4 regions of the Desulfofundulus sp. TPOSR genome follow, and region 1 is predicted to be linked to each of the others. Evidence: riboswitches for the same ligand, from Rfam matches in the RefSeq annotation. Region 1 holds a riboswitch; each other region holds the start of a gene.
What was found. A riboswitch is a leader RNA that binds a small molecule or an ion and turns the genes downstream of it on or off. The one in region 1 is predicted to bind cyclic di-GMP.
Positions count from the first base shown of each region.

Region 2: another riboswitch for cyclic di-GMP. It lies ahead of G7K71_RS03120 (HD-GYP domain-containing protein); the one in region 1 lies ahead of G7K71_RS12585 (type II secretion system F family protein).
Region 3: another riboswitch for cyclic di-GMP. It lies ahead of G7K71_RS14295 (hypothetical protein); the one in region 1 lies ahead of G7K71_RS12585 (type II secretion system F family protein).
Region 4: another riboswitch for cyclic di-GMP. It lies ahead of G7K71_RS19650 (methyl-accepting chemotaxis protein); the one in region 1 lies ahead of G7K71_RS12585 (type II secretion system F family protein).

Region 1 covers NZ_JAAOEF010000003.1:358,946-366,024, forward strand. The annotation lists gene G7K71_RS12570 (A24 family peptidase) at 1-3, shown strand, start outside; gene G7K71_RS12575 (GspE/PulE family protein) at 6-1,703, shown strand; gene G7K71_RS12580 (type IV pilus twitching motility protein PilT) at 1,729-2,814, shown strand; cyclic di-GMP riboswitch class I at 2,884-2,975, shown strand; gene G7K71_RS12585 (type II secretion system F family protein) at 2,943-4,262, shown strand; gene G7K71_RS12590 (prepilin-type N-terminal cleavage/methylation domain-containing protein) at 4,393-4,950, shown strand; gene G7K71_RS12595 (prepilin-type N-terminal cleavage/methylation domain-containing protein) at 5,108-5,683, shown strand; gene G7K71_RS12600 (prepilin-type N-terminal cleavage/methylation domain-containing protein) at 5,834-6,475, shown strand; gene G7K71_RS12605 (prepilin-type N-terminal cleavage/methylation domain-containing protein) at 6,715-7,079, shown strand, end outside.
Region 2 covers NZ_JAAOEF010000001.1:595,873-602,951, forward strand. The annotation lists partial or broken gene G7K71_RS03105 (diguanylate cyclase) at 1-658, opposite strand, end outside; gene G7K71_RS03110 (ATPase domain-containing protein) at 655-2,058, opposite strand; gene G7K71_RS03115 (hypothetical protein) at 2,062-2,430, opposite strand; gene G7K71_RS03120 (HD-GYP domain-containing protein) at 2,496-3,128, opposite strand; cyclic di-GMP riboswitch class I at 3,225-3,315, opposite strand; gene G7K71_RS03125 (YkgJ family cysteine cluster protein) at 3,460-4,098, opposite strand; gene rfbB (dTDP-glucose 4,6-dehydratase) at 4,287-5,342, opposite strand; gene rfbD (dTDP-4-dehydrorhamnose reductase) at 5,360-6,217, opposite strand; gene G7K71_RS03140 (dTDP-4-dehydrorhamnose 3,5-epimerase family protein) at 6,210-6,671, opposite strand; gene G7K71_RS03145 (glucose-1-phosphate thymidylyltransferase) at 6,691-7,079, opposite strand, start outside.
Region 3 covers NZ_JAAOEF010000003.1:672,340-679,418, forward strand. The annotation lists gene tnpB (IS66 family insertion sequence element accessory protein TnpB) at 1-231, opposite strand, end outside; gene tnpA (IS66 family insertion sequence element accessory protein TnpA) at 225-539, opposite strand; gene G7K71_RS14285 (IS110 family transposase) at 666-1,949, shown strand; gene G7K71_RS14290 (copper amine oxidase N-terminal domain-containing protein) at 2,325-2,969, shown strand; cyclic di-GMP riboswitch class I at 3,186-3,274, shown strand; gene G7K71_RS14295 (hypothetical protein) at 3,398-3,985, shown strand; gene G7K71_RS14300 (hypothetical protein) at 4,067-4,507, shown strand; gene G7K71_RS14305 (hypothetical protein) at 4,721-4,942, shown strand; gene G7K71_RS14310 (hypothetical protein) at 5,130-5,297, shown strand; gene G7K71_RS14315 (type II secretion system protein) at 5,579-6,118, shown strand; gene G7K71_RS19110 (type II secretion system protein) at 6,241-7,047, shown strand.
Region 4 covers NZ_JAAOEF010000004.1:437,806-444,884, reverse strand. The annotation lists gene G7K71_RS17895 (MFS transporter) at 1-1,138, opposite strand, end outside; gene G7K71_RS17890 (hypothetical protein) at 1,506-1,694, shown strand; cyclic di-GMP riboswitch class I at 2,063-2,155, shown strand; gene G7K71_RS19650 (methyl-accepting chemotaxis protein) at 2,531-2,977, shown strand; gene G7K71_RS17880 (hypothetical protein) at 3,061-3,222, shown strand; gene G7K71_RS17875 (hypothetical protein) at 3,372-3,659, shown strand; gene G7K71_RS17870 (GGDEF domain-containing protein) at 3,949-4,977, shown strand; partial or broken gene G7K71_RS17865 (HAD-IC family P-type ATPase) at 5,059-5,802, opposite strand; gene tnpA (IS200/IS605 family transposase) at 5,934-6,104, shown strand; partial or broken gene G7K71_RS20305 (transposase) at 6,106-6,200, shown strand; gene G7K71_RS17855 (RNA-guided endonuclease TnpB family protein) at 6,235-7,079, shown strand, end outside.

The DNA of each region.
Region 1 (7,079 bases):
TGAAAATGGCCGCCGTTTACACCAGAAAGCGCCTGGGGGACCTCCTTCTGCAAACCGGGTTGATTACCCGGGAGCAGTTGAACCAGGCGCTCGAGGTGCAAAAGCAGACCGGGGAGCGCCTGGGCCGGGTTCTCATCAACCTGGGCCTGGTCACGGAGCAGGACATCCTGAATACCCTGGAAATGCAGCTGGGCATTCCCCAGATTACCCTGATGGACAAAGTCGACCCCGTGCTGATCAAATCTCTCCCCGAGGCCGTCCTGCGCCGGCATAAGGTGGTGCCCGTGAAAAAAGAGGGACGGCGGCTGATCGTGGCCATGTCCGACCCCCTGAACCTGGTTGCCCTGGACGACATCCGCCTGGCCAGCGGGCTGGAAGTGGAACCGGTGCTGGCCCGGGAAGAGGAAATCGACGCCGTCCTCCAGAAGGTATTCGGCCTTACCTTTGTGGAGCAGGCCTTCGGCCAGCCGGCCGCCCCGGAGGAGCGGGAAATCCAGACCCTCACCCTGGCGGCGGGGGATGAGGTGCCCCCGGAGGAAGCACCGGTGGTGCGCCTGGTCAACACCATCATTGCCCAGGCGGTGGCGGAAAAGGCCAGCGACATTCATATTGAACCACAGGAGGACCGGGTGCTGGTGCGTTACCGGGTGGATGGGTTATTGAGGGAAGCCCTTACTCTGCCCCGGCATATCCGCTCCAACCTTACTACCAGGATCAAAATCCTGGCCGGCCTGGACATTGCCGAAAAGCGCCTCCCCCAGGACGGCCGGTTTCAGGTTAAGTACGGAGAACAGGAAATAGATGTGAGGGTATCCACCCTGCCTACGGTCCACGGGGAAAAGGTGGTCCTGCGTTTGCTGCTTAAGAGCGGGCGGATCCTGCCCATTGACCGGCTGGGATTCCACCGCTACAACCTGGAGCGTTTTACAGAGGTAATCCATCGCACTTCCGGCATGATCCTGGTCACCGGGCCCACCGGCAGCGGCAAGACCACCACCCTGTACGCGGTACTGGCCCAGTTGAATTCCCCGGAGCGCAATATTGTGACCATAGAGGACCCGGTGGAGTACCTCCTGCGGGGGATCAACCAGACCCAGATCAACGTGAAAGCCGGGCTTACCTTTGCCGCCGGCCTGCGCTCCATCCTCCGCCAGGACCCGGACATCATCATGGTGGGGGAAATAAGGGACGGGGAGACGGCCCAGATCGCGGTGAGGGCGGCTACCACCGGCCACCTGGTGCTCAGCAGTCTGCACACCAACGACGCCGCGGGTGCCCTGACCCGCCTCATCGATATGGGGGTGGAGCCCTTCCTGGTGGCCTCCTCGGTGGTGGGCGTGGTTTCCCAGCGCCTGGTGCGCCTGCTCTGTCCCCGCTGCCGGGAGCCCTACCAGCTCCCGGAAGATGCGCCGGAGAGGATTTTCATGGGCCTGCCGCCCGGTGAGCCGGTGACCCTTTACCGGGCCGCCGGCTGCCACCACTGCAACCACACCGGTTACCAGGGGCGGACGAGCATCCAGGAGGTGCTGCCTGTGACCCGGGCCATCAGGGAGCTGGTAAATAAAAAAGCTTCTGCCGATGTGATCAAAGAAAAGGCGGTGGCCGAGGGAATGGTCACCCTGAAAGAAGATGGAATAGACAAGGCCCGGCAGGGGATCACCTCCATAGCGGAAGTGATGCGCGTGGCCTATAATGAGTGGTGACGGAAAAGGAAGGTGCTGCGGCGGAATGCATGCCGATGAACTTTTAAAGCTGGCCTTCGAGCTGAAAGCTTCCGACGTCCACCTTACTGTCGGCCGTCCGCCCGTCTTCCGGGTTCACGGGAAGCTTTTTGCGGCCGACGAGCTGGGCGCCCGGGCCGTGCCGGGGGTGGATGATCTGCCCGTCCTCACCGCCGGGGATACCGAGGCCCTGGCCCGCCAGCTGATCCCCGGGGACCGGTTCCAGCAGTTCATGCAGGTGGGCGAGAGCGACCTGTCTTACGCCATCCCGGGAGTGGGCCGCTTCCGCGTGAACGCCTTCAAGCAGCGCGGCACGGTGGCCCTGGCCATCCGCCTCATCCCGGAGCGCATCCCCACCTTCGATGAACTGGGCCTGCCCGAGGTGGTGGCCCACCTGGCCAGGCGGCCCCGGGGCCTGGTGCTGGTTACCGGGCCCACGGGCAGCGGCAAGTCCACCACCCTGGCGGCCATGATCGACTTCATCAACAGCGAGAGCCGCCTGCACATCATCACCCTGGAAGACCCCATCGAGTACGTCCACCGGCACAAGAAGAGCCTGGTCAACCAGCGGGAAATCGGCCGGGACTCCCTTTCTTTTGCCGCCGCCCTGCGCGCGGCCCTGCGGGAAGACCCCGACGTCATCCTGGTGGGGGAGATGCGGGACCTGGAGACCATCGCCACGGCCATCACCGCCGCCGAAACCGGTCACCTGGTGCTGGCCACCCTGCACACCACCAGCGCAGCCCAGACCATTGACCGCATCATCGACGTTTTCCCGCCCCACCAGCAGCAGCAGGTCCGGCTGCAGCTGGCCGGCGCCCTGGAAGGAGTGATTGCCCAGCAGTTGCTGCCCCGCAGGGACCGTCCCGGCAGGGTGGCGGCGCTGGAAATCCTGGTGGCTACGCCGGCCATCCGCAACCTCATCCGGGAGGGGAAGACCCACCAGATTATCTCCCACCTGCAGACCGGGGCCAGGTACGGCATGCAGACCCTGGATATGGCTTTAAGAAACCTCGTCCGTACAGGGGTGATCGGCAGGGAAGAGGCCCTGGCCCGGGCGGCTGATGCCGAAAATTTGTTAAAAATGATTTAAAACAACCAGCTGGTTATTGACTGGCAGGGCGGCTCCCGTTTAAGATAGTTTTCAGGAAGAGTGCGGCAAAGCGAAAAAAGGCAAACCTGCCGAAAGGCAGGGGCGCAAAGCCGCGGGCCTAAAGCGGCATGCAAGGCCGCCATGGCAGCCGGGCTGCCGAACTTTCCGGCACGTACTTCCAGGCGCGTCGCCTGGATTTTTATTTCCGGGAGGTGGTGAGGGGAGCTTTGCCCGTCTATGCCTATCGGGCCCGGGACTTAACCGGCAAGGTGGTTTCCGGCCGGCTGGAAGCCAGCGGACCAAGGGAGGCGGCCAGGATACTGCAGGGCCAGCGGCTCATCCCCGTGCAGATCCGGGCCGTGCGGGGGGGCGTCAACCTGACTATGCGGCTGCCTTCATTCCGGCGTGGGGTCAGGCTGAGGGAGCTGGCCCTCTTCTGCCGCCAGCTTTCCACCCTGGTCAGCGCCGGCGTACCCCTGGTGGGGGCCATGCGCATCCTGGAGCTGCAGGTGGAGGGCCGGGTGCTCAAAGAGGTGGTGCGCGGGGTGACCGCCCGCCTGGAGCAGGGACACTCCCTGGCCGAATCCTTCGGCGCCTACCCCTCGGTCTTCCCCGAGATCTTCATCAGCATGGTGGAGGCCGGGGAAGTGGGCGGCGTGCTGGACGAGGTGCTGGAGAGCCTGGCCGGCCATTTTGAGAGGGAACACGAGGTGAGGGAAAAGGTGAAGTCGGCCCTCACCTACCCCACCATGGTCCTGGGCTTTGCCGTGGTCATCCTTACCTTCGTGCTCACCTTCGTCCTGCCCCCCATCATCAACACCATCCAGAACCTGGGTGTGCCCCTGCCCCTGCCCACCCGGGTGGTGATGGGAGCCAGCCGCCTGGTGGGGCGCTACTGGTACATCCTCCCGCTGTTTCCACTGGCGGCGGCTTTCGGCTTCCAGCGCCTGCGGGCCTCACCCCGGGGCCGGGAGATGTGGGACCGCCTGGTCCTGAAAATGCCCGTATTCGGGCCGGTGCTGAAAAAAATCATCATTGCCCGCTTTGCCCGAACCCTGGCCGCCATGCTCAAAGGCGGGGTGCCCATCATCCAGGCCCTGGAAGTGGTGAAGAAAACCGCCGGCAACCAGGTGGTGGCGGCCGGCGTGGCCAGGGCGCAGGAGAGCGTGCGGGAGGGGCAGGGCCTGGCCGGCCCCCTGGAAGAAAGCGGCATCTTCCCCCCGCTGGTCATCCGCATGATTGCCGTGGGGGAAGAAACCGGCAGCCTGGACGCGCTGCTGGTCCGCATCGGCGCCTTTTACGACCAGGAAGTGAACATCACCGTGGGCCGCCTCTCCAGCGTGCTGGAGCCGGTGCTGATTGTCTTCCTGGGCGGCATAGTGGGGTTCATCGTCCTTTCGGTGCTCCTGCCCATGTTCACCAGCATGATGCAGGGGCTGGGGAAGTAGGGCGGTGGTTTCAAAGGTGTTCTTACATACTCTAACCGGCCGTTTAGGCACCTTTTCCAGGTCAATTATTTAATTGACAACCCTTGTTTCTTGTTTTATTAAGACACTACTTTTGGGGGAGGAAAAAACTATGCGCAAAAAACTCAGGAACAACCGCGGCTTCACCCTGGTGGAGCTTCTGGTGGTCATCGCCATCATCGGCATCCTGGCCGCCATCATCGCCCCCAACGCCTTCAAGGCCATTGAAAAGGGTAAGGTGGCGGCGGCAGAGGCGGATTACAAGGCAATTAAAGCGGCGGCGCTGAATGCGTATACGGATACGGGACTTTGGGCACCTTCTTCGGACAGTGCGGGTGAGGATCCGGGCTTAGTGAATGCCAGTGAATGGGAAAATCCACCTTCTAATTTTGGCTGGAATGGCCCCTACCTTGAACGGTGGCCGAGCAAGAACCCGTGGGGCGGGACGTATACGTATAAAAATAGTGCTACAAGTGGTACGCAGATTCCAAATAACCATACTTGGGGAACAGGTACAAACTTTAGGTGGCTTGAGTTAGACAAGGTTCCAGGTGTAGGTTCATCGCCCAAAGATGCGGCAGCTAAGTTGAAAAGTGACCTTGGTGCTGATGTGGTATACGTTCCTAGTGAAGGGAATACAGTTTATATCCTGATTTCCAAAGATGAATAAGAAGCTATGTCGCGAGGTCCGTTTTACACGTGTCCTGCCGGCGCCGGAGGGCACCGGCAGGACACGTTCCTGACCGGAAATCACTGTGTGCCCCGTTTCGGCGGGGATGAGGTAGTAAACCGGATCCTCTTTTTCCGGGAGAGGATGTGAGCCATTGATGTTTGATTTGAAGAGCCTGCGCCGCAACCAGCGCGGCTTCACCCTGGTGGAGCTTCTGGTGGTCATCGCCATCATCGGCATTTTAGCCGCCATCATCGCCCCCAATGCTTTTAGAGCAGTGGAGAAGTCCAAAATTTCCAGAACAATTCAGGATATGACCGCCTTAAAGTCGGCGGTGCTGGCCTTTTATGCCGATGTGGGTTTCTTCCCGGCTGACCCGGACCCCTGGCACCAGGATCCCGGCCTGGGAGTAAACCCGAACACTGTTACTTATAGGGCTGATACAATCGCGGCTATGGGCTTGACGGAGCAGGAATATCGAGATAGACTTAATTCCCGCTGGCAGGGACCTTACCTGGATTTCCCCCTAACCAAGAAGACCGCCTGGGGAGGCAGGTACGACTATGAGTGCTGGCCCGGACAGGGAATTTTCGTAACTATTCATGAAATCCCCGGGGCCAGCGCCGACAAGCTGGCGGAACTGAGTCCCTTTGAAGTTTATTATAAGGGGCAAGATGATGTTAATCCCAGTTTGCACAAAGTAACCTTAAAGATTACCAACTGGATTTACTAAGCGGTGGAACAACAACGATAAGGCCAGGACAGCAGCGGGTTGCTTAACTTACCGCCGTCCTGACTTCGACCTGCTTGAATTGTACCTTTGCTGGCATTTTTGCAGGGGTCACCCAGCTTAAACGAACAGAAAATGCAGGGTGCATTTAAAATGTTTCATAATCTAAGGAAAAAACTGAACAACCAGCGCGGCTTCACCCTGGTGGAGCTTCTGGTAGTCATCGCCATCATCGGGGTGCTGGCGGCCATCATTACCCCTAATGCGTTCAGGGCTATAGAGAAGGGCAAGGTTTCCAGGGCGGTTTCGGATCTTCGAGCGATCGGAAGCGCGGCAATGGCCTACTATGCCGATGTGGGGGATTTTCCCGGGTCTAAAGGGCATCCTCCCGGTGAGCCTTTGCAGAATGGAAGCGATCCCGGATTCGTTCGCAAGCCTGACAGCTCGTGGCAAACGGATAACCCCAATGTTGGTTATGGAGGAAACCTGGATGCCTGGAACGGACCGTATCTTGAAAGGTGGCCGTCACAGCATCCCTGGGGTGACGTCTACACCTGGAATTACTGGCGGGATTATCCTGTGCCGGGAGCAGGCACAACGGTAAGCAAGGCGGGAATCGTAACGCTGGAGGATTACGGCCGCATTCCCCGTGCATCGCTGGAGGCGATTGATAGGATCCTGGATGATGGTGATCTATCCAGGGGCTATGTGTTTTACCAGAATGGTGGTAACTTTGGTTACCCGGATAGTGGGACTGGCCAAGGCTTTCTTCAGGTGGTGGTGGCCACGCAATGAAAAGGAGCTTTCAGGTGGTCATCGTCATTGTCGGTTCCTGGCCGTAACAATTTTTCCAACGCCTTCATGGCAGAGGTACATTGAGTGTTAAAAGGTAATACAATGTTTTAACTACCGCCAGTGCGTCTTGGCGCTGGAATCACGCGGCCCCCCCCTGGACGAAACTCGCTGTATGTGTTTTATTGGCGGTGAAGTAGCAGTTATGTGGTGCCAATATTCTTTTGGAAGCAGGTGAAGCGGTGGTAAATAGTTTATCAAACTTGCGCCGGGACAGCCGCGGCTTCACCCTGGTGGAGCTTTTGGTAGTCATCGCCATCATCGGGGTGCTGGCGGCCATCATTACCCCCAGCGCCTTCAGGGCAGTGGAAAAGGGGAAAGTGTCCCGGGTCGTCGCCGACGTGCGGGCCATAAAGGCGGCCGGTTACGCCTATTACGCCGATACCGGTGACTGGCCGAAGGCAGGGCAGGAGTTCTACGACCCCGGCTCCGGCGACAACTACGGCTTCCGGTACTTCACGGAGACCGACGGCAGCAGCGGCTGGAACGGGCCGTACCTTGAGAAGCCGCCCGGCGTAACGCCCTGGGGCGGTCATTACCGCTACTG
Region 2 (7,079 bases), on a different contig from region 1:
TCCCGATCAACTGGCTGCCGTTAACGCCTTTGCCCTGGGCCACCCTGATTTTATCACCTTCCCTGAGGCCGACAAAGCACAAGTCGGCTTGATAAATTATGATCAACGAATTAGTTATAAGTTCCAGAACCCTGTCCAGCTCAACGATCGAGGTCATGAGGCGGCTGATCTCGTAGATGCTGTTCAACTCCAGTCTACGCAACCCTAACAGGTTCTTTTCTAAAATGGCGCTGAAAACCTCGTTGATCGTCCGGTAAACATTGTGTGCTTTCGTGATGAAAGCAATCTCTTCCTCGCGTTCCACCAGGGTCGTGTGTCTGGAAGGGGCAACCATGAGATAACCTATCCTCTGGGCATAGCTGCCCAGACGGTACGCGCAGAGCTTAAGTCCATAAGGACAGGTAATCGTGTCTTCCTCTTCTAACGAACCGCAGGCAAGCTTATAAAAATCGATGCACTTTTCGTTATGGAGCTCCCTCCCTTTATTCACCTCCTGGCATAATTCAGCCGGTAAACTGAACCGGGAAAAAGGGGCGCCGTTCGCGTCAAAGATGTAGATGTTCGCGTTCGTGGCCCTGGCCAGCGTATCTTGAAAATCCTGCCAGTACCTTACCGGGACGCTGAGTAAAAGGTTCGTGTGCACTAAGTAACACCTCATTTTAGCATGTCTGCTTTGGCCAACCTGCCGAGAACGTTTATCCCCTCTGGAGAGATCTCGTACTCCCTCAGGGAGTTGTCGTGGTTGCTTCCACGGGTTTTTAGGATTCCAAGAACTTTTCTGATGCTGGAATTATCCTCCACGTATCGCAGTATGATTATATTATCGGTGATCAGGGATAATTGCGCTCTGGATACCACCAGGGGCGAAAAGAGGTCTTCGTTGAGCACCGTAAAAATAGTGGTTACGTGCCGCCTCCTGAGTTGTTGTCCTATCGCCCAGAGATAATCCCTGTACTTTTGCATATCGGTAACGCTGCTTTCAAAAGAGGAGATGCTGTCGATGACAAACCTTTCCACCTTTTTTTCCCCAATCATGTCCAGTATCTCGAAAGCGTGTTTATCCACGTCCAGTTCTACGGGGGAAATAAACTTGATCTCCAGCTGGCCCTCTGCCAGATATTTATCTATCTCCCAGCCCAGATAGCGGGCAGTATTCTGAAGTTGGTCTACAGGCTCTTCAAAAGAAAGGAATACCCCCTTTTCGCCTTTCTCAGCCCCTTCCAGCAAGAACTTAAGGGCAAACATCGTCTTGCCCGTACCTGTGGCACCGGAAATGAGGGTGATAGTCCCTTCCAGCAACCCACCGTACAACATTTCGTCCAGTCCACAGATCCCGAATTCCTTTCGCCCCAGCTTGACATCGTACCGGAGTTCTTCACCCTCCGGTCTCATCCTTGGGTACACTTCTATCCCCACAGGACCAATTTGAAACAAATGTTCCCCATGCTGAAAACTGGTCCCCCTCATCTTCAGGACGCGCATGTACCTTTTTTGAAACCGCTTTTCCTCCTGCCCGTAAAGGTGAAAAATCCCATCGGCGATGGCAAACTCGCTCAGGCGCGTCAACTCCTGTTCTTCGTACTCGCCGACGAGAAACGCAGTGATCTCCCATATCGATAGAACGGCAGCCAGCTCAAAAACAAAGGCCCTGAAGGTTTTCTCGTCCGGGAAGAGGTCCCTTATAACCTTGACACTATCGATTACAACTATGTTTGGCAAATGTTCTTTGATCATTCGAGTCAGGTAATCCAGGCCCTCGCTCGCGCCCTGACTGCGCAGGACGGCCCCCAGATCCCCGTAAATAACCCTGTCTCCCAGCAGGTCATCCGAGAAGAACTCAAAACCTTGTAGATGCCTCACCATCTTCAGCTGTGATTCCGATATAGTGGTCAGGTACAGGCTCTTGAGGCCGTTCCTGGCATTGTTAAATATGATGTTCTGGACGAATATCGTCTTTCCACTGCCCGGAGAACCAGAAATGATGTTCAGTGAATAAGCGGGTATGCCGCCGCCGAGAATATAATCGAGATTTTTTATGCCCGTTATCAACCTCTCCATCTCTCATTCCCCCCTGGAAGCAGAAAGATCCCCGGCAAACTCCTCGTCCAGCTTCTTTCTAATCTCTTCCGCTCTTTCATGGCCGAGAAGCCTGGCCAGGATTTCCACATACCTGGTGATAAACTTCATAAACATGTCTTCGACCGGCAGGTCCGGGTTTTCCTCCAACCTGGCCGCCATCTTCGCGCACGATATCCCATTTTGATCGTACTGCAGGAGTTCTATCTCCTTGTATTCCAGCGAGACCTCCCACACGACCCTTTCCACCAGCAGATTCATGGAAAACGTACCAAGGTACTTGGACGACGCTGTCCACATTTCCCTCAGCAAAGTTTCATAGTGTCCGATCCGTTTTTCGATGATTTCGCTCACAACAGCCCCCTCCATTTCAGCTAAAAGCTACCGCTCCAGTATGAACATAAGGCCTGGTTTCCCGGTTAGTTATTTCGCAAGTGCTTCACACCTCCAGGAACATTGCCAGTGATCCGGTAGAGTTCAGGATTTATCCCCTCAGGCACAACCCGGCAGCAAAACACTTCCACCAGCTGCGGGTCGAATTGAGTACCAGCACAGCGGTAGAGCTCTTCTGTGGCCATTTTTATAGACATCCTGGGCCGGTAAACCCGATCCGAAGTCATGGCATCAAAACTATCAGCCACGGCCAGAATTCGCGCCCCCAGGGGAATGGCCTCACCCCCCAATCCTTCCGGATACCCGCAACCGTCATATCTTTCATGATGGTAAAGGACCATAAGGCTGATGGCTTTCATCCCCGGTATGGCCGAAATGATTTCATAACTATAAACAGGGTGCTTTTTTATTTCCTCCCACTCCGCGGCAGTCAGTTTACCCGGCTTATGCAGGATAGAACTGGATATGCCCAGCTTCCCTATGTCGTGGAGTAACCCGGCCAGGTATATACAATTCTGTTCCTTTTCAGGCATACCCAGTTTCTTCGCGAGCGCAGCGGCATAGGCCGCCACGCGCCAGGAATGATTGGAAGCTACCTTAAACCGGACCTCCTGTAATTTCATCAACGCCCGGGCAGCATGGATAAATGTGGATTTCATGGAAGCACCTCAGCGTAATTTATTCTAAAAATTTCTTTAGAAAATGAAAAGCCGCAGGGAGAAAAATTTTATGCTTCCCTGCGGCTTCCTTTCTCCCTTTGCAACCCAGCCGTCATGGTTCCCCGCGGGGAACTTTAGACCTGTGGCTTTGCGTCCCCGGCTTTCGCCGGGTTTGCCCTCCGGAAAGTTGCGAATTTTCAGGAGGTATTTCAATATTTTTTCAAGAGGTATTTCAACATTACCGTTAACTTTCCTTCTTGATTCTACATATAACTACAGCATCATCTGCCCTGCTTCCCAATTTCTCGGCCCGGGCGATGAAAATCAAGTTTCAGGCCAAACGAACCGGTATCCCCCGGGAACTCAGCACCTTAAATAAAGGGCGGCCGAAAATAAAAAGTTCAAACTCCTCCCGCAATCCCAATTCCTTTATGGCGAAAAAACGTATGGCCAGGTCTTTCCGGACAAGCTCATTCAGTCTGGCCAGGGTTTTCGATTTATCCGTTCCCCGGGAAAGGCTGGAGAGCAACTCTTCAACCTCCTGGTAGGGACATTCCTGCTCATGCATCTCAATCACCTTTGTAATCGGGTCCCGGGAATTGATAATATCGGCACGTACGATGGTGTTTTTGCCAACCAGGCCTTCCAGTGCCGAGGTATCCCAGCACTTCAACAGCCGGCATTCCAGCGGGCGGTGCTCGTAAATGGTGCACGATGAGCTTTTTTCATCAAAAAAGCAGCAGGACCATTCTTTCTCCTTCCCGCGCATCTTGACCAGTTCCCGTTCCACCGGCCTAACGGTGTCAAGGACAGGGTCATAGGCCGGTTCACCCTTCCTGATGGTTACCAGGTGCTGGTATCCCACATGCCCGGCCAGCAGTATGCCTTTGTCCTCGTGGTGGAGGACCGGCCCGCCCTTCAGGCAGCAGGTGCCGCACCGTATACAGCCATCCCTGTTAATGTTTTGCACCTTCTTTCTCGTCGAAGCGCACGATGTAGTCTTCTTCCAGGTATTCACCCAGCTGAACCTCGATGACTCCCCATCCCCATACCCCTCGGGTGGCGCCGGTGCCAATCCCGGGCCGTGCGGGCGATAATTACCTCCGCAGCCCTGGCAATGGTATTAGGCGCCGGGTATACCCGCAGAGAAAAATTGCTTCAAGCATTTATTGCCCCGTACATCTTCTGATAATACTCCCGGTAAGCACCGGACTTTATCCGCTCCCACCAGGAGCGGTTTTGTTTGTACCACTCTACTGTTGCCGCCAGCCCCTCCTCGAAGGTGTGCCGGGGCCGCCAGCCCAGCTCCCGGGTGATCTTCGAGGGGTCGATGGCATAGCGGCGGTCGTGGCCGGGCCGGTCTTTGACAAAACGAATAAGGCTTTCCGGCTTACCCAGAAGTTTCAAGATTACCCGCACCACTTCCAGGTTGGTGCGCTCCCCATGGCCGCCGATGTTGTAGATCTCCCCGGGCCTCCCCCGGAAGAGAACCAGCTCCAGCGCCCGGCAGTGGTCCTCCACGTGCAGCCAGTCCCGCACGTTCAAGCCGTCGCCGTACACGGGCAGGGGTTTATCCTCCAGGGCGCTGGTGATCATGAGGGGGATGAGCTTTTCCGGAAACTGGTAGGGACCGTAGTTATTGGAACAGCGGGTGATAACCACCGGCAGGCCGTGGGTGTGGTGATAGGCCAGGGCCAGAAGGTCGGCGGCGGCCTTGCTGGCAGAGTAGGGGCTGGAAGGCTTTAAAGGGCTCTCCTCCGTAAAGCGCCCCTTTGGCCCCAGGGAGCCGTAAACCTCGTCGGTGGAGACCTGGACGAAGATCACGGGCCTTTCAGACCCGGCAACCGCCCGCCCGCCAAACCTCTCCTTCCAGTATTCCGCGGCCGCGTCCAGAAGCACCTGGGTGCCCCGCACGTTGGTCTCGATGAAGGGCGAGGCGTCCATAATGCTGCGGTCCACGTGGGACTCGGCGGCAAAGTTGATCACCGCGTCCACGCCGCGGGAAAAAATCTCCCCCACCAGGCGGCGGTTACAGATGTCACCGTGGATGAACGCATGGCGGGGGTGGTCCGCAAGATCGGCCAGGTTTTCCAGGTTGCCCGCATAGGTGAGCTTATCCAGGTTGATGACCGTAACCCCGGGGCGGGCCTGCAGGATATAGCGGATGAAGTTGGAGCCGATGAATCCGGCTCCGCCGGTAACCAGCAGTTTCATTGATCACATTGCTCCTTTTAAGTTATTTTTTGTCTTTCCGACAGGTACCTTTCCAGGGCGTCTGCCCACGGCGGGAGCAGGTAGCCGGTGGTTTCCTTCAAGGGAAACGGGTCCAGCACCGAATAGAGCGGTCTTCTGGCCGGGCGGGGAAACTCCGCCGTGGAGCAGGGGGCCAGTTCCACCTCCAGGCCGGCCAGTTTGAATATTGCCGCCGCAAATTCGTACCAGGTGGTGCTGCCGCTGTTGGTGACGTGGTAGGTGCCGTACCGGCCGCTTTCCACCAGGTCGGCAATGGCCCGGGCCAGATCCACCGTGTAGGTGGGGCAGCCCCGCTGGTCGCTGACCACCCGGGCGGCGCCCCTTTCCCGGCCGATCCGGAGCATGGTCTCCACGAAGTTCCTGCCCCCGGGGCCAAAGAGCCAGCTGGTGCGCACGATGAAGCAGCGGCAGCCGGCCTCCGCCACCGCCCGCTCGCCCCAGAGCTTGCTTTTACCGTAGACGTTCAGGGGATTCGGGGGGTCATATACGCCGTAGGGTTCACCCTTTTGGCCGTCAAAAATGTAGTCGGTGCTCACATGCACCAGTACAGCATCCATTTCCCGGCAGGCCAGGGCCAGGTTCCGGGGTCCCAGGCCGTTGACCAGGAAGGCCCGCTCGCGGCTGGTTTCAGCACCATCCACGTCAGTAAAGGCGGCGCAGTTGACCACCACCCGGGGCCGCAGCCGCCACAGGGCGGACCGCACCGCTGCGAAGTCGGTGATGTCCAGTTCCCGGCGGGAAAAGAACAGCACTTCTTCCCCGCGCCGCCCGAACTCCGCGGTCACCGCCCGGCCCAGCATGCCGGCGGCGCCGGTGACCAGCACCCGCCTAACCATGCCGCACCTCCCAGGAATAGGGAATGGAGGGGTCGTTATAGGGCAGGCGGTATTCGTCGGGCTGTTCGTAGTTGTACAGCTCCGTGGGGAAGTTGACGATTAAGGCCGTCTGGTTGCCTTCGGCGGTAAAACCGTGATAAACCCCCGGTGGGATCTTCAAAAGGCAGGGGTTGAGGTAGCCCAGGTGGAACACATTGATCATCCCTTTTGTGGGGCTGCCCTCCCGCGGGTCGTAGAGCACCACTTTGGCCATACCCCCCACGCAGACAAAGTGGTCCCACTGGATTTTGTGGTAGTGCCAGGCCTTGATCACTCCCGGGTAGCAGGCAGTGATGTAGGCCTGCCCGAACCTGTCAAACTCCGGCCAGTCAGAGCGCAGCATCTCCATGAGAAAACCCCGCTCGTCGGGGATCAGGCGCAGCTTCTTTACCTGCACGCCGCCGATCAGCTCCATAAAAAAACCCCTCCTGCTCTCAAATTACCACTTCCGCGTCGTCGCCCACGAAAAGGCGCAGGGCCCGGCGGCGGCCGCCGGCCCGGACCACCCGGGTGTTGCTCCCGATAAGGCTGTCCTCGATGTGCTCCACGTCCACCAGGCGGCAGTTCTCCAGCACCACCGCATGTTCCAGGGAAACCCGTTCCAGGTGGCTGCCGCCGGCAATGGCGGTGTAGGGGCCTACAAAAGAGTCAATGATGCTAACTCCACTGCCGATGACCACCGGCCCCCGGACGACGCTATTCACCACCCGACTGCCCTCCCCTATTTCCACCCGGCCCACCACCTGGCTATTGCCATCCACCTCTCCCCGGACGTCCCGCCGGGCGAACTCGTCCAGCACCACCCGGTTGGCCTCCAGGATAT
Region 3 (7,079 bases), 310 kb from region 1:
GGGGAATTTGCCCTTCTCCAGCCGGCGGTAATAGAGCCAGAACCCATTGTGATCCCAGTGGAGAATTTTAATTTTATCCCGCTGCCGATTACAGAAGACGAAAAGACAGGAGGAGAAGGGGTCCAGTTCGAACCCCTCTTTGACCAGCACGGCCAGCCCGTCGATGGACTTGCGCAAATCGGTGGCGCCGCAGGCGAGGTAAACCCGGTCGATACCCAATTCGTTCAGCATAACGATACCAGAACCCGGACTACTTGAGAAAGCAAGGCTGGATCAAAACCGGGTTTTACCTCGATGCAGGCCTGACCTATTTTGAGCAGCAGGGAGTCACCCTGGTCCGAAGGTGATTGCTTGCTTAATTCAACCGGCAGCCACCGTGTTGACCCGGCGGGGGAAGATTCCTTAAACTTCCGGAGCCAGTACCATAGCTGCCGGGGGGTTACGTTATGGGCGGCGCACCATGCTTTAGCACTCTGGCCGCTGGCACGATATTCGGCAACCCGGGTTTCCCATAGTTTTTGCTTTTCAGCTTTGGTCATAAAAAATCCTCCCCATTTCATTTTCTGAGCATTCCTGTAATCCTTATCAAAGGGGTTGATCAACAAAAAGACCTCCTGGTACAACAAGGTTAGAGCAAACACCAAAAGTACCGGAGGTCGAGGTTAATGACGAAACGAAACAAAAACCTAAAAGAAATTCGTAGCGTCCACACCCTCATCGTGGGCGTCGACATCGCCAAAAGGACCCACTGGGCCCGCACGCTGGACGGGTCAACAGGCATCGAAGTGGGCAGCGCCTTCTCTTTTCAGAATAGCATAAACGGCTTTTCCCGTCTACTGGGTAGAATGCACCGGGTCAAAGAACAAATCGGCGCGCAAAACATCGTCGTGGCCATGGAGCCTTCCGGCCATTACTGGAAACCCCTGGCCAGCTACCTGGTCAATGCCGGCATCCCAGTAGTTATCGTCAATCCTTACCACGTCAAAAAGCAAAAAGAACTCGACGATAACTCGCCCACCAAAAACGACCGGAAAGACGCCCTGATCATCGCCACTTTAACCTGGGAAGGACGCTTTTTCCACTGCTATCTACCCAAAGGGATCTGGGCGGAACTCCGGGGGTACACCCAAAACCGCCACCAGCAAAAGGCCAAACTAAACGCCGCCCAGAACAACCTGGTGGCGATCCTGGACGAGCGCTTTCCCGAATATCCGCAGGTTTTTAAGAACCTTCTAGGGAAAGCCTCCCTGTACATCCTGACCCACCGGCCCTTCCCGGCCGACCTAAAACAGCTCACGACAGAAGAGCTGACCGCTGAACTTAAGGCAGCCAGCGGCGGGAAAGTGGGTCAAAAACGGGCCGTTCTTTTACTGGCTGCCGCCAATGAATCCATCGGCGTGCCGGAAGGTTTAGATGCTGCCCGTCTGCGCCTGACCCAGTGCCTGGAAGAAATCTTCTTCTGGCAAAAGCAATTGCTCCAAACCGAAGCGGCCATGGAAAAGGCCCTGGCCAAAACCGGCTTAGCCGAGTACCTTTTGAGCATCCCCGGGATCGGAGTCGTCACTGCCGCCAGCTTCTTAGGGGAAGTGGGGGATTTCACCCGGTACGAAGACTGGCGCCAGATCCGCAAACTGGCCGGTTACAACCTGACTATCAACCAATCCGGGGATTCCAAAAAAGGGGTTACAAAGATCTCCAAGCGGGGCCGGGCGGGGTTGCGGAGCATCCTCTACCAGGCTGCCCTGGTCCTGGTGGCCAAAAACCCTCAGTTTAAAGCGCTCTACCGTTACCTGGTGACCCGGCCGCAAAACCCGCTGAAAAGCAAGCAGGCCCTGGTAGTGATCGCCTGCAAACTCCTCCGGGTAATGTTCACCTTAGCTAAAGAAAAACGCCTGTACGACCCGGAGAAGGTTTTGGGTAGCTACCGCCGGCAGCAACTGGCGGCCTAGAAGGCTTGTGGATATGCCGCTCGTATGGACTTGCGGGAGGCCTCCTGCCACTTAAGAGGAGCCTGGAGGTTTAGGCATGGTTTATCTTCCGCCTGTCCACAGGGTCCACACTCGCTTGGACAACGCTAAAGCGTTGCCCACATATCCACAAGCCCGACGGCGTAAAGGAATCATCATGAGGCAAAAATCTTGGGTGGGGGAAACCGAAAAAACCTCCGTTAGGGCATGACCCTGCTTCTGAGTAACGGTGCCCCACCCGCCCCCATTATGCTGAACGAAGGAATGTAAGGGCATTGACCCCGGGAGACATGATAGGGTAAGCAGGGGGCGAACAGGTGGGTTAGACCACCCAAGATAAATTTTAAAAATGGCAGATTGAGTAAGCTTTTTAAAGTATCAATGAAAAATATTGAGATAGGAAGATTATCCTATAAACCCGGGGATTGTGCCAGGTGGGTAGGATTTGACGCTTACGGCGAAATACTCGACATCGAGAGTGTCCCTGTCGGGGACTCCGTGGTGGTGCTCGCGGCGACCCAGGACGGGCTGCTCCGCATGGAGTACCGGAAACAGCAGGAAGCTGAAACCCCGGAACAGCAACCGGAAGAGGAAAAGCAGGAAGAGGGACGGCAGTCCGATGAGATGGTAGTCCCACCTGTTAAGTTTGTGGTCGGGCAGAAGACCTATCGTGTTGGCGACCGGGTGTTCGATATGGACGCAGAGGCGTTCACCGAAAACGGCCGGACTTATGTGCCCGTCCGTTATTTGGGAGACGCCCTGGGCGCGGAAATCAAATGGGACGGGGCGACCCAAACGGTGACACTGGTCAAAGACAACGTAACCGTAAAGCTCGTGGTAGGGAATAAGGCCATAAATGTCAACGATCAGCCCAAGCAGATGGACGTAGCCCCGCTGGTCCGCGGGGGCCGTACCTACCTCCCCGCGCGCTATGTAGCCGAAGTGTTCGGGTACAGGATGGGCTGGGATCCGGCAGCGCAGACCGTGAGCGTGACAAAATAGCCAGCACTGAACCGGTCGGCAGGTAAGTCTTTTCGAGGGCCGGGTGCTCCTTTTTCCAGGGTGCCCGGCTTTTTTATTTTTGGGGGACTTTTTTCCTGTGCCCAATCCCTCCGGATAAAAGCAAACGATTAATTGGTGAAAATCCCGGTTTAACCGGACCTTTCAGAAGCCCCCTCAAAAAAGGAAGACATGCCGTACTATGAACTTAGGAGGAATCCCCACCAAAGGCAAACCCGGCGAAAGCCGGGGGCGCAAAGCCAAGGGGCCTAAAGCGGTTGACCCGCTACGGCAGCCCGGCTGCTGGGGAAAGGAAAGCAAATTTTCCCCGGTGGCCGGCTGTCTTAGATAAGGAGGTGGTTACTGGGGAAGCAAGGGTCAAGCGGAAACAACATTTCAGAAAAGAATCAAAGTTAAAGGAGGCAGCGATCTTGAAAGCGATCCGGAACAGGAAACTCGTGTGCGTTATCCTCACACTGTGCCTGGTATTGGCACTGGCCTTCCCCGCACTGGCGGAGGAGACCCAGGTACAGGTTCAGCCCCAACCACAAGACCAGGTAACCGTGACTGACAGCGTATACCACAACCTGCCAGCGGACCTGGTGACAATGGTTAACGGGCTGAACCTGGAACAGCTTAAGGAACTGGCGGTGCTGGTTCACCAGAGAATCAGGGAACAGAACCAGCTCAACAAGTCCAAGATCGAATTTGCAGGTGTGGTGACCGCCGTCTACGGCGACACATTCACTGTAGTGAAAGGCGGCAAAAACGGCAATGTTACCGAAACTTTCACCATCACCCCGCAGACGCTTATCAAAGGGGAGGGAACGCTGAAAGGGACAACAGAAATCAAGCAGGGGATGATGGTTAAAGTCAGGGCTACCACCGATAAGCAGGCGCTGGAAGTGCACCTGATCCCGGGCAACAAATACAGGGCAGACAAAGAAGCGAAAAAGCCTGGGAAAAACGGGCAATCATCCCGCCCTGCTTTTAAGCCAAAAGCTGAATATAAACACTAACATGTAGCTGGGTGCCCTTTTTCCGGGGGTGCCCGGTTTTTTTTATTTTTTGAGTCCAAGATGAAAGGGGGGAAAACAGGTATGCGCAAAGTCGTAGCTTTGCTGGTGCTGGCCGCCTTCGCGGTGGTTGCCCTGGCGGTACCGGCGTTTGCCGGGTCTATCGGTCAGGTGCCGCCGTCCGGCGAAGGAACTGTAACCGCAGTCGGGAAGGTGGTGTATTCCACCGTCGAGAAGCCGCACTACGAACTGGTGGTTCCCGGGCCGATGTACATGCCGCCTCTACCCGGGTCAGGAGTGAAGCCTCCGGTACAGTACGACCGGACATACATCCTGACGGGTCCGTTCGACTTCAAGGCTTACGAGGGCAAGCTGGTGCGGGTGACGGGCCAGGTTTTCAGGGGACCGAATTTCTACATGCGCGGGCCGGTTCTGAAGGTCACCAAAATTGAGCTGTTGAAATATCCTGTGCCGGTACCCAAACCGGCGCCGAAGGTTCCGGTGGTCAGGCCGGTGGGCAGGTAGTTTTCCGTGGGCCGGGCACTCCTTTCCGGAGGTGCCCGGCTTTTTTATTTTTAAGTCCACGATGATCGGAAAAAGCAATACGAAGCCCTGTACAGGCAGATCGAAGCAGAAAACGCCCACTTGAAGAGCTTCGTTACCGACTGTCCGGGAATGAACTTTTTGGCACACTAAGGGTTTCATTTTTCGTTCCACGATGTATATAAGGAGGCGTGCATGATGGCAATTCTTGAAAACAAAGGTTCAGTTACAAGTATTTTAATGGAAGAAGGAAGTCAACGCAAATTAGTGAAAGTACTCGCGTCTATGATACTTTTAGATATGTTGTCTGAGGAAAGAAAAAACTTAGAAATCATGAGAAAAAAAGAAAACCATCAGCCAAATAAACTCTTTTTTCATTATAGTGCCAAAGCTATTGGTGATGTTTCAGTAATTTAAACAAGCCACCAAAATTTAAATCTATGGTACTGTCAGTTATTTGGTATCCTTTAGGTATTTTGCCATTAACCTGATTTTCTTTCCCCGCCCTTCTCCGGCCAGCATGGTCAAATCGGCTTACACCCCGGACGCTGTAGTCTACGCCTAGTCGGACGCCCTGGGAGCGCCGGGCGGGGCTGTTCCGAAAGTGACAGTGCGCCGCCTCTTCAGTAATACCTACGCCACCGTCGAGTCCGAAATGTGGGCCGTCGATGTTGACTGCGAAGCCTGGTCCCTGGGTCTGCTGAGAAAGCTGGACACCCTTCTGGAAGAACTGGTGAAAGCCGGCCTGGACCCGGAATTCTGCGGGGCCTGAAGGTTTACGTTCTGCCCGCATATGGTCTGGCCGTCCGGGGCAGACGGAAAAGCCGGGTTATGCCGTCACGGGCTTCCACAACCCGGGGACAAACGAAATCGCCGAAAGATCCGGTGGTCAGTTAGTTTTTCCGTGGGCCGGGTGCTCCTTTTTCCGGGGTACCCGGCTTTTTATTTTTTTGAGGGCCTTTTCCTGTACCCAATTTCCCGGGGAAAGGAGGAAAGCGGTTTCGATCCGGCGGGCGCGGGAGAAGGGTTAAGGACAAATCTCGCAAAGGAGGTATGTTTTTCACCATGCTCAAGCTAGCGAAAAGAATCCGCAAAGTTTCTCGCAACCAGGGAGGATTTACTTTAATTGAACTTCTGGTGGTCGTGGCGATCATCGCCATCCTGGCGGCAGTATTACTGCCCAAACTCTTAGGTTACACCAACAATGCCCGCGTGAGCCGGGCGATGGGCGACCTGGCGTCTATGCGGAGCGTAATCGAAGCGTGGGCGGCGAATGAAGGTCAGGGTTCTTACCCGGATGGAGACGGTGCACCGGATGAAAGCAAGAGGATTAGCGTGGTGCTTAACGACAAGGGTATCCGGTGGGGTGCTGACAATGGTGGGATAGCGGATCCGTGGGGTCAGCCGTATGTTTACTATGTTAAAACAGACAACAATAATAACATCATCGGTTACGCTATTGTATCTCACGGACCTGATAAGACCTTGGGCGGTGGCGATGACGTTTATGTAAACGAGCACACCTCGCCCGAGAAAGGCGATACTAATTGGCTTAACGAACAAGGATACCAAGAATTTTCGCAATCGAAGTAGTCGGGTTGGTTAACTAATATGTCAGGTTAATGGAGCGAAAAGCCGGGCATTTCAGGAAAAGTGTCCGGCTATTTCTCTTTTGAGAACCCAATTTTTTGGATGGGAGGAGGGAATAGAGAAAATTGATTGAGAACAGGCAGGTGAGGGCCACCACCGACGGGGAGGTGCTGGTGGTCCACCTGCTCCCGGCGAAAAAGGCCGAGGCGGTGACGAAAGACAAGTGCAGAAGAAACCCGTCGACGAGAAGCCGCGCCGGTAGCTCCGGCGTCAAACGGCGCTGGGCACCCTTTTCAGGGGCGCCCGGCTTTTTTGTTTTTCAGGGGTTTTTCCCTGCGCCCAGTCTTTCCGGCAGGAAGGGGGGAAGAGATGCTAAGTCCGGAGACGCGGGGAAGATACCGAGAATCTTCGAGAGGAGTGGTTTTTCACCTATGTTCAGCCTGGCAGAAAAGATCCGTAAAGTTTCACGCAATCAGGGTGGTTTCACTCTGATTGAACTTCTGGTGGTCGTGGCGATCATCGCCATCCTAGCCGCCGTCCTGTTGCCCAAGCTGCTGGGGTACACGAATAACGCGCGCGTGAGTCGGGCGATGGGCGACCTGGCTTCCATGCGGAGCGTAATCGAAGCGTGGGCGGCAGACGTAAGTGGAGGTCAGGGTTCTTACCCGGACGAAAGCAACATCGCAACTGTGCTTAACGACAAGGGTATCCGATGGGGCGGAATAACAGATCCGTGGGGTCAGCCGTATGTTTACTATATCAAGAAGGAAGGCAACAATATTACAGGTTACGCTATTGTGTCTTACGGAGCCGATAAAGCTCTTGGCGGCAATGACGACGTTTATGTATGCGATCATACCTCGCCCGAAAAAGGTACTACCGATTGGCTTGCCGAACAGGGATATGAGGAAGCCTCGCGCTCGAATGGGTAATCTGGGGAACATATTACAAGCTATAGAGACGG
Region 4 (7,079 bases), on a different contig from region 1:
CGGCAATATAACCCACAAAGGTCTGCCAGGCCATGATGCGGCCCAGTTTTTCCCGGGGGGCGATTTCCGCCAGCCCTACGGAAAATATGGGTGAATCGGCCGTAACGGTGAAGCTGTAAACCAGGCCTACCAGCGATAAAAGCCACACTGGCGCCGCCAGCAGCCATCCGAAGGTAATGGAACAGGCGGCGCTGGTGAGCATGATGGCCAGGGCGGTGCGGGTACGCCCCAGGCGGTCCGACAACCATCCCGCCAACAGGGTGGAAGGTGCCCCCAACATTACCGAAAGGGCGGTGAGGGTGGCCGCCAAAGAGGTGGGCTGGGCGTAACGATCCTGGAACACGGCAGTTAGAAAAGGGGCCAGCCAGGAGCGCAGGCCGTACATCTCCCACATGTGGCCGGTATAGCCCAGGATGATCAGGGCCATGGCCAGGTTGTGCCGGGCCTTTCCGGCCTGCGGCAGTCCCTTTGCCGGTCCGGGAGAACTGTTTTTCGATACAGGACCGGTCTCTCCAGCTATTTCGGCATTGGTTTCCGGTGTTTTTTCGCGTCTCTTGTAGGGCAAAAAGGCGGCTGCGGGTTGGCGCCACAGCCAGAAAGAAAGGGCAATGGCCCCAAAGCTTACCCCTGCCAGAACCAGGTAGGCCTCCTGCCAGGTTAAAAAAGCGGTAAGGGCCCCGGTGAGGGCGAAGGAAAGGGAGGTGCCCACCAGGTAGGAGGAAACGTAAAAGCCCACTGCCCGGCCGCGGGAGCTGGGGGCCAGGGAAATGACTTTGATCCCGGGCATGTAGATCCCTCCCAGGCCCGCACCGGTCAAGGCCCGTAGCAGGGTTCCCGCCAGGGCTCCCTGGGCGAGCAGGGGAAAGAGGAAATGGGTAACGGCCGATAAAATGGCCCCGCCGGCAAAGACATAACGGGCGTCAATGCGGTCTGTCAGGGGGAGGACCACCAGGGCGGCCGCCACGTATCCGGCCTGGAAGGCGGCAACCATCATCCCGGCTTCGGCATGGCTGATCCCCCATTGTTTTTCCACCAGGGGGAGGACGGCCGGCAGGCAGTAGGACGGCACCAGCACCAGCAATTGAATTAAAGCCAACTGTCCTATAGGGATATGTGTTTCCTCTCTGATATCGCGCATTTTGTCCGTTGTCACCTGCCAGGAGTTACTGGTCAAATAATTCTTCTTTCAGCTCCAAACCCCTGCCTGGCAACAGGTTAAAAGCACTTTTTCTACTGTGCTGGCTAACAAGTTATGAGCCGTACTCCCCCCGGTTGAGGAAGCCTGGGCATGCTTTTTGTAAGGAAAGAATGCAGCAAACGCCTGAAGGAAAGCCCTCATTTCCTCCCGGCTTGCGTCGTGTTCCCGGTGTGCCGTTAATAAGGGGTTATTTGGTTCAAGGATAATATTTACAATGTTGTAACATCACTTCCTGGCGGTTCATATTATGTAATTGGAATCTGCGCCCGGGTGCATTCTCATGAATTCATACGAGGAGGAATTCGGTATGGCTATCTTTTGTCCTGGCGCTTTACCCTGTAGAATTACTGGGGTAGTTGTAGGAGCCCTTATTGCAGCTCTCGCTCTGGTCCTCATCGGTATTATGGCCATCTTCAATTGCATCGTAGCTTGCCCCGTACTGTTTATCCTGGCTGTTCTGGCCTTTATTCTGGGCATCGCCATTATTATCGCCTAAAGCAAGCCATGTGCTTTAACGAGAGGATAATCAGCACAGTTATGTACACGCCTGAGACTCAATCAGGCGTGTTTAGTTTCCATCACCTTTTTCAAGGCCGTGTAAATTTCAGTGGTGCCAGAAGGAGAGCGACCCCCAAAAAGAAAGAAACCTCGCCCCAGGAAGTAGGCAAGTTCTCCAACGCGAAGGCCGGGAAAAAAGAGCAGCGGTTTTTGCTGATATTTTGAGCGGTGAGGTCTCAAAATGGGAAAAATTTTTGTGGAGATACCTGCTGGATCTTGACACGGCTCGACATCAATTTCACTTGACAGGGACGAATTATGATGATTCAATAAAAGCGAAGGTAAAATAATGTAGAATCAATGTCAAATCCCGGTGGGCAAACCCGGCAAAAGCCGGGGACGCAAAGCCACAGGTCTAAAGTTACCCATTGAGGTAACCATGACGGCTGGGTTGCAAGGGAGAAAGATAGCTACAGGGCAAGTGCGTTTTTCTCCCTGTAGCTTTTTATTTTTGGCTTGACGGGCCGAACTAAATTTTTCATTCATATTGGCGTCCTCAAAGGATTTCTTGGCATGGAGGTTTTGTTATGACTGGACAAGCTCTGGTATTAAATACATATGTTCGTAATCCCTGTAAAATACCCCGGGTGCTGTTATATTTAACAGACAATGCATTAATATTAAATCTCCCCTTATTACGTTCCCCTCCCTTATCTCCCTCCCTGTTTGTTCCTTCTTGTCTTACCACCGCATTGGCATAACCACCCCCATCACCCGCCAGGAGAATCTGATTGCAATGTCGCAAGAAATGACGGCCAGATCAACCAGATTGCCATGGCTACCTCCAGCCTTTCCGCCACCTCGGAAGAAGTGGCGGCAACAACGGAAAACCTGAACAGCAGCGCGCAGAAGATCAGGGATGAAATCAAGAAAACCGACGGCATTGTCAACCTCATCGAGGAAATTGCCGAGCAAACCCACCTGCTGGGGTTGAACGCGGCCATCGAAGCGGCCCGGGTGGGCGATGCCGGGCGGGGTTTCAATGTGGTGGCCGGGGAAATACGCAAACTATCCCAGGATACCCAGCGGTCCGTTAAAGAAATCATGCAGACTTTGCATGACGTACAGCAATCAATTATAGATCTGACAAACTCAATTGAACAGGTGTCAAGTGCAGCACAACAGCAGGCTGCTTCGTCCCAGGAAATTAATGCGTCGATAAATGAGCTTACTGCAGTGGCCGGGCAACTAAAAAAGCTGGCCGATGAACTGGTGGTTTAGGGAATAGGGAGTTAAATATATTCGGGGAGGGAAAAAGGATAAACTGGAGACGAGTATTTGACGCTTTGGAGGCGTATGACCGTTTGTTACAGGAAAACCGGGTTGTTGAGGCCCTCAGAATTCTTTTCCAGGAGGCCGGAGCAGATAAGGTTACTGACGATGATTGGCGGGTGGCCCTGGCCCATTTCCGTGCCGTCTATGGCCGACCTCCCCTCTTCCCTGGGGAGCAAGACAGCGGTGAGTGAATTGACTCTTCCTTATGAACCAGGTTAGTCAACCTTTTCCTGTTTGTTTAATTATGGGAGGAGGCAACAATTGCCATGCCGCAGGATTGTTTTTTGTTGTAGCGGTAGCTCAGGCTGCCACTTTTTTGTTGAAAAGGTGGGTGGTATCTGTGGAATCTGTCCTGACCGAGCGCGAGCGGCGGTTGGCTGGGCTCTTCTTGCGGTGCCTCGTCCAGGCCAGTAACTACGGGCCGGTGGACGTGGGCGCCTTCATCCATTCTTTCCGGGAATACCTGTACGGCAGTTTCGTTCCGCCGGAAAAACAAAAGCGTTGGAAGCAGTTCAGATGTCTTAACTGCGGCGTAGGGTTTTTCGCCGAAAAGCCGGATCGGAAGTTCTGCAGCGAATCTTGTGCGGCTGCGTGGAACAGTAAAAACAGGGCCAGAAAGAGAGCATGATAATAAGCCGGGCGCCTTTTTAAGGTGGTGTCCGGCTTTTGCTTTCTGGCCGAAATTGATGCAGGTTGTGTCGCCTTTTTATTATGCCCCAAAAGCCATCCGCTTATCATCTCTAAAGTAGTAGTTGCCGCCAGGATAAAATTATAAAAGGTACGCCCGGCTACCACCTTGGTGCTGCCAGCCCATTTTCCCGTAAGCATTTACATATTCTGGTAATACCTAAAAAGAAAAGGAATAAAGCAGAACCGTGTTGAAATGTGTATTTAGCAGTTTTAAGGGAGAAGCCACTATGGGCATGAGCAACCTCCTTCAACTAACCGGTGAGAAGACCTTCGACCCGACCAATTTAAAAATAGGGAAATGGAGAATTATAACTGTTTTCTTAACCGGGCTCGGCTATTTTTTATTTTGTTCCCGCCAAGTTGAATGGGTTTTCTTCTGGATCGCCTGGTTTATTTACGCGGCTTTATGGTTCCCTTTTCAAGGACGTCACGCCGGTGAAAATCCAAATTGGTGGACATACTTTTTTATGGTAGGCGATGTGCTCTTCTTTGTCTTGGCCGCCAACATTGAACATGATATATTGAACAATTACAGTGCCATGTTGATATTGCCTTTGTTCCAGTACCTGTTGCGTTATGGGCGAAAAGCCGCCCTTTGCTACGTCTGGGTCAGCGTGGCAGCATTTGGTTATATCTGCTTGTTCCATTATGAAGCTCACCCGGCGAGACATTTTGTTGTGGTTGTTGTCATGCTTTTAATTTCTTATAACGAAAGTATGCTGATCCAGGAAAATAGAGAGTTGAGAAAACAGCTTTTTAATTTGGCCATTTATGACGAGCTGACGGGATTGTATAATTTTAGATTTTTCACCCAGGTATTAGAAAAGGAATTGGGTCGCTCCAAAGAATATGGATACGAAGTAACCCTTTTGATGATTGACATAGATAACTTTAAGACAATTAACGATGTTTATGGCCATGAAAAGGGTAATGAGGTTTTGAGATGTTTGGGAAAAATCATTTTGGATTGCGTTAGAGAGAATGATTATGCTGCCAGGTACGGGGGGGAAGAATTTGTTATAATTTTGCCCAAAACTTCTCTTAATGAGGGACACCTTATTGCTGAAAGACTTAAAAAGAGAATTTCCAAACACCCATTTGATTTCGGGAACGTAACCGTGTCGATAGGTGTCTCAACCTACCCGGCGCCCTCCACAAGCAAGGATAGATTGATAAAACATGCTGATAGAGCAATGTACTTGGCGAAGGCAAATGGTAAAAACAGGGTCAAGGTTTACAGTGAATTGTCGAGGTGAAAAAAATTGCTTCTATGAGAAGAAATGTAGCCAGCGTCGGGTCGAAAGGGTGCTGGCTTTTGGTGATTTAAGGAATGGGTTTTACGCCACCCCTGGGTTGAACCGCCGCAGTCTTAGGGCGTTAGTAACCACCGAAACCGAACTGAAGGCCATGGCCGCCCCTGCGATAACGGGGTTGAGAAAGCCAAACGCTGCAAACGGGATGCCTACGGTGTTATAAATTAACGCCCAGAAAAGATTTTGTTTAATGTTTTTAATGGTGGCCCGGCTGAGCCTGATGGCAGTTACGATTCCCCTCAAATCTCCCCGCATCAGGGTAATATCTGCGGCTTCGATGGCCACGTCGGTCCCCGTCCCTATGGCGAAACCGACATCAGCGGTAACCAGGGCCGGGGCATCGTTTATGCCGTCACCCACCATACCGACTACCTTGCCCTGCCTGCGCAGCTTTTCAACCTGGTTTGCCTTGTCTTCCGGAAGCACTTCCGCCATCACGTTCTCTATCCCCACCTGCCGCGCTATGGCTTCGGCGGTACGCCTGTTGTCCCCGGTAAGCATCCAAACTTCAAGGCCCATCTTTTTCAGCTGGGTTATGGCCTCCTTCGCATTTTCCTTGATTGTGTCCGCTATCCCGATAACGGCCACCATTTTACCGTCCAACGCCATTAGCATGGCGGTTTTGCCCTCTCCTTCGAGTTTTTCCACATCCGCCATTATTTCAGCTGCGTTAATGTTGTTTTCCCTCATCAGTTTTCTTGTACCGAGCAGGATTCTGCTACCATCGATTTCAGCCTCTACCCCGTGGCCGGGTATGGCCTTGAACTGAACTGATGCGGGTCATTTATAGGAATCCGCCCCTGAAAACCCACGGGCTTGTCCCGTGGATCGAGCGGGGCGTCGCCCGTCAGGGCGACAAATGTATTCACAAACACCCGTTCTAGTGCTATAATCATGCTATGAATGGAAAAACGAACCACTGCGTCTATAACATCAATTACCATATCGTGTTTTGCCCAAAATACCGGCATAAGGTAATTACCGGCAGGGTGGAAGACACCGTAAAACTGACAATTCAAGAAATCTGCAACACTTACGGATACACACTCATCCAGATGGAAAGGCCTTAAGAAAAAATACTTCTGGGGCAGCGGGATGTGGAGCAGAGGCTACTGCATCGGTACAGCCGTAATGTAAGCGCCGAAACTATCCGCAAATACATCGAAGCTCAAAAATCATTCCGGAAGGAGGTGAAACCAGGTGAGCCGGTGCAAAAACAATGCGGTCAAGGAACTGAAAGCTCATTCCCTGGAGCAAGCCGCAGACGTCCTGGTGGAAAAGTTTCCCCTGTACCTTAACCCGGAGCAAACTCTTTTAGCCCGCAACCTGCAAATGGAAGCGGCCAAGATCTGGAACGCCGCCTGCAACATCCACCGCACCATATACGGCAGGTATGGTTACTGGCTGAACGAAGGTGCAATTAAAGCGCTGCTCAAAGGCAAATACGGCCTCCACTCCCAATCGGTGCAGGCCGTGGTGGAAACCTACTTCGAGTGCTGCGAGCGCACCAGGGAACTGCACCTGCAGGGTCACACTGAATGGAAGTACCCTTACCGCCGGAAAAGGTTTTTCACCGTTACCTGGAAAAAAGCCGCCATTACCCATAAAGGGCGTATATTGAAACTTTCCAACGGTTGGGGCAGAGAACCGCTGATGGTAAAGCTCCCGCAAAGGCTTGCCAGTACCGCAATCCTGCAGGCGCAACTGGTCTGGCACCGTAATCAATACTGGCTGCACGTAACGGTGGAGAAACCGGCCCTGTTGAAAGTTCAGGGCGACGTTTGTGCGGCCATCGACCCGGGCGAAGTGCATGCCCTGACCATCACCGACGGCGATGATGCTTTAGTGATCAGCGGCAGGCTGCTCCGCTCGCTCAACCGCTTGAGAAACAAGGTGCTGCGGCAGTTGCAACGGGCCATTTCCAAAACGAAGGAAGGTTCCAGGAAGCGCAGGAAACTCCTGGCTAAAAAGTACCGTTTCCTCAACTGGATCGAGCGGCGGATAGAACATATCCTGCACGCCATATCCGCCAACGCCGTCCGCTG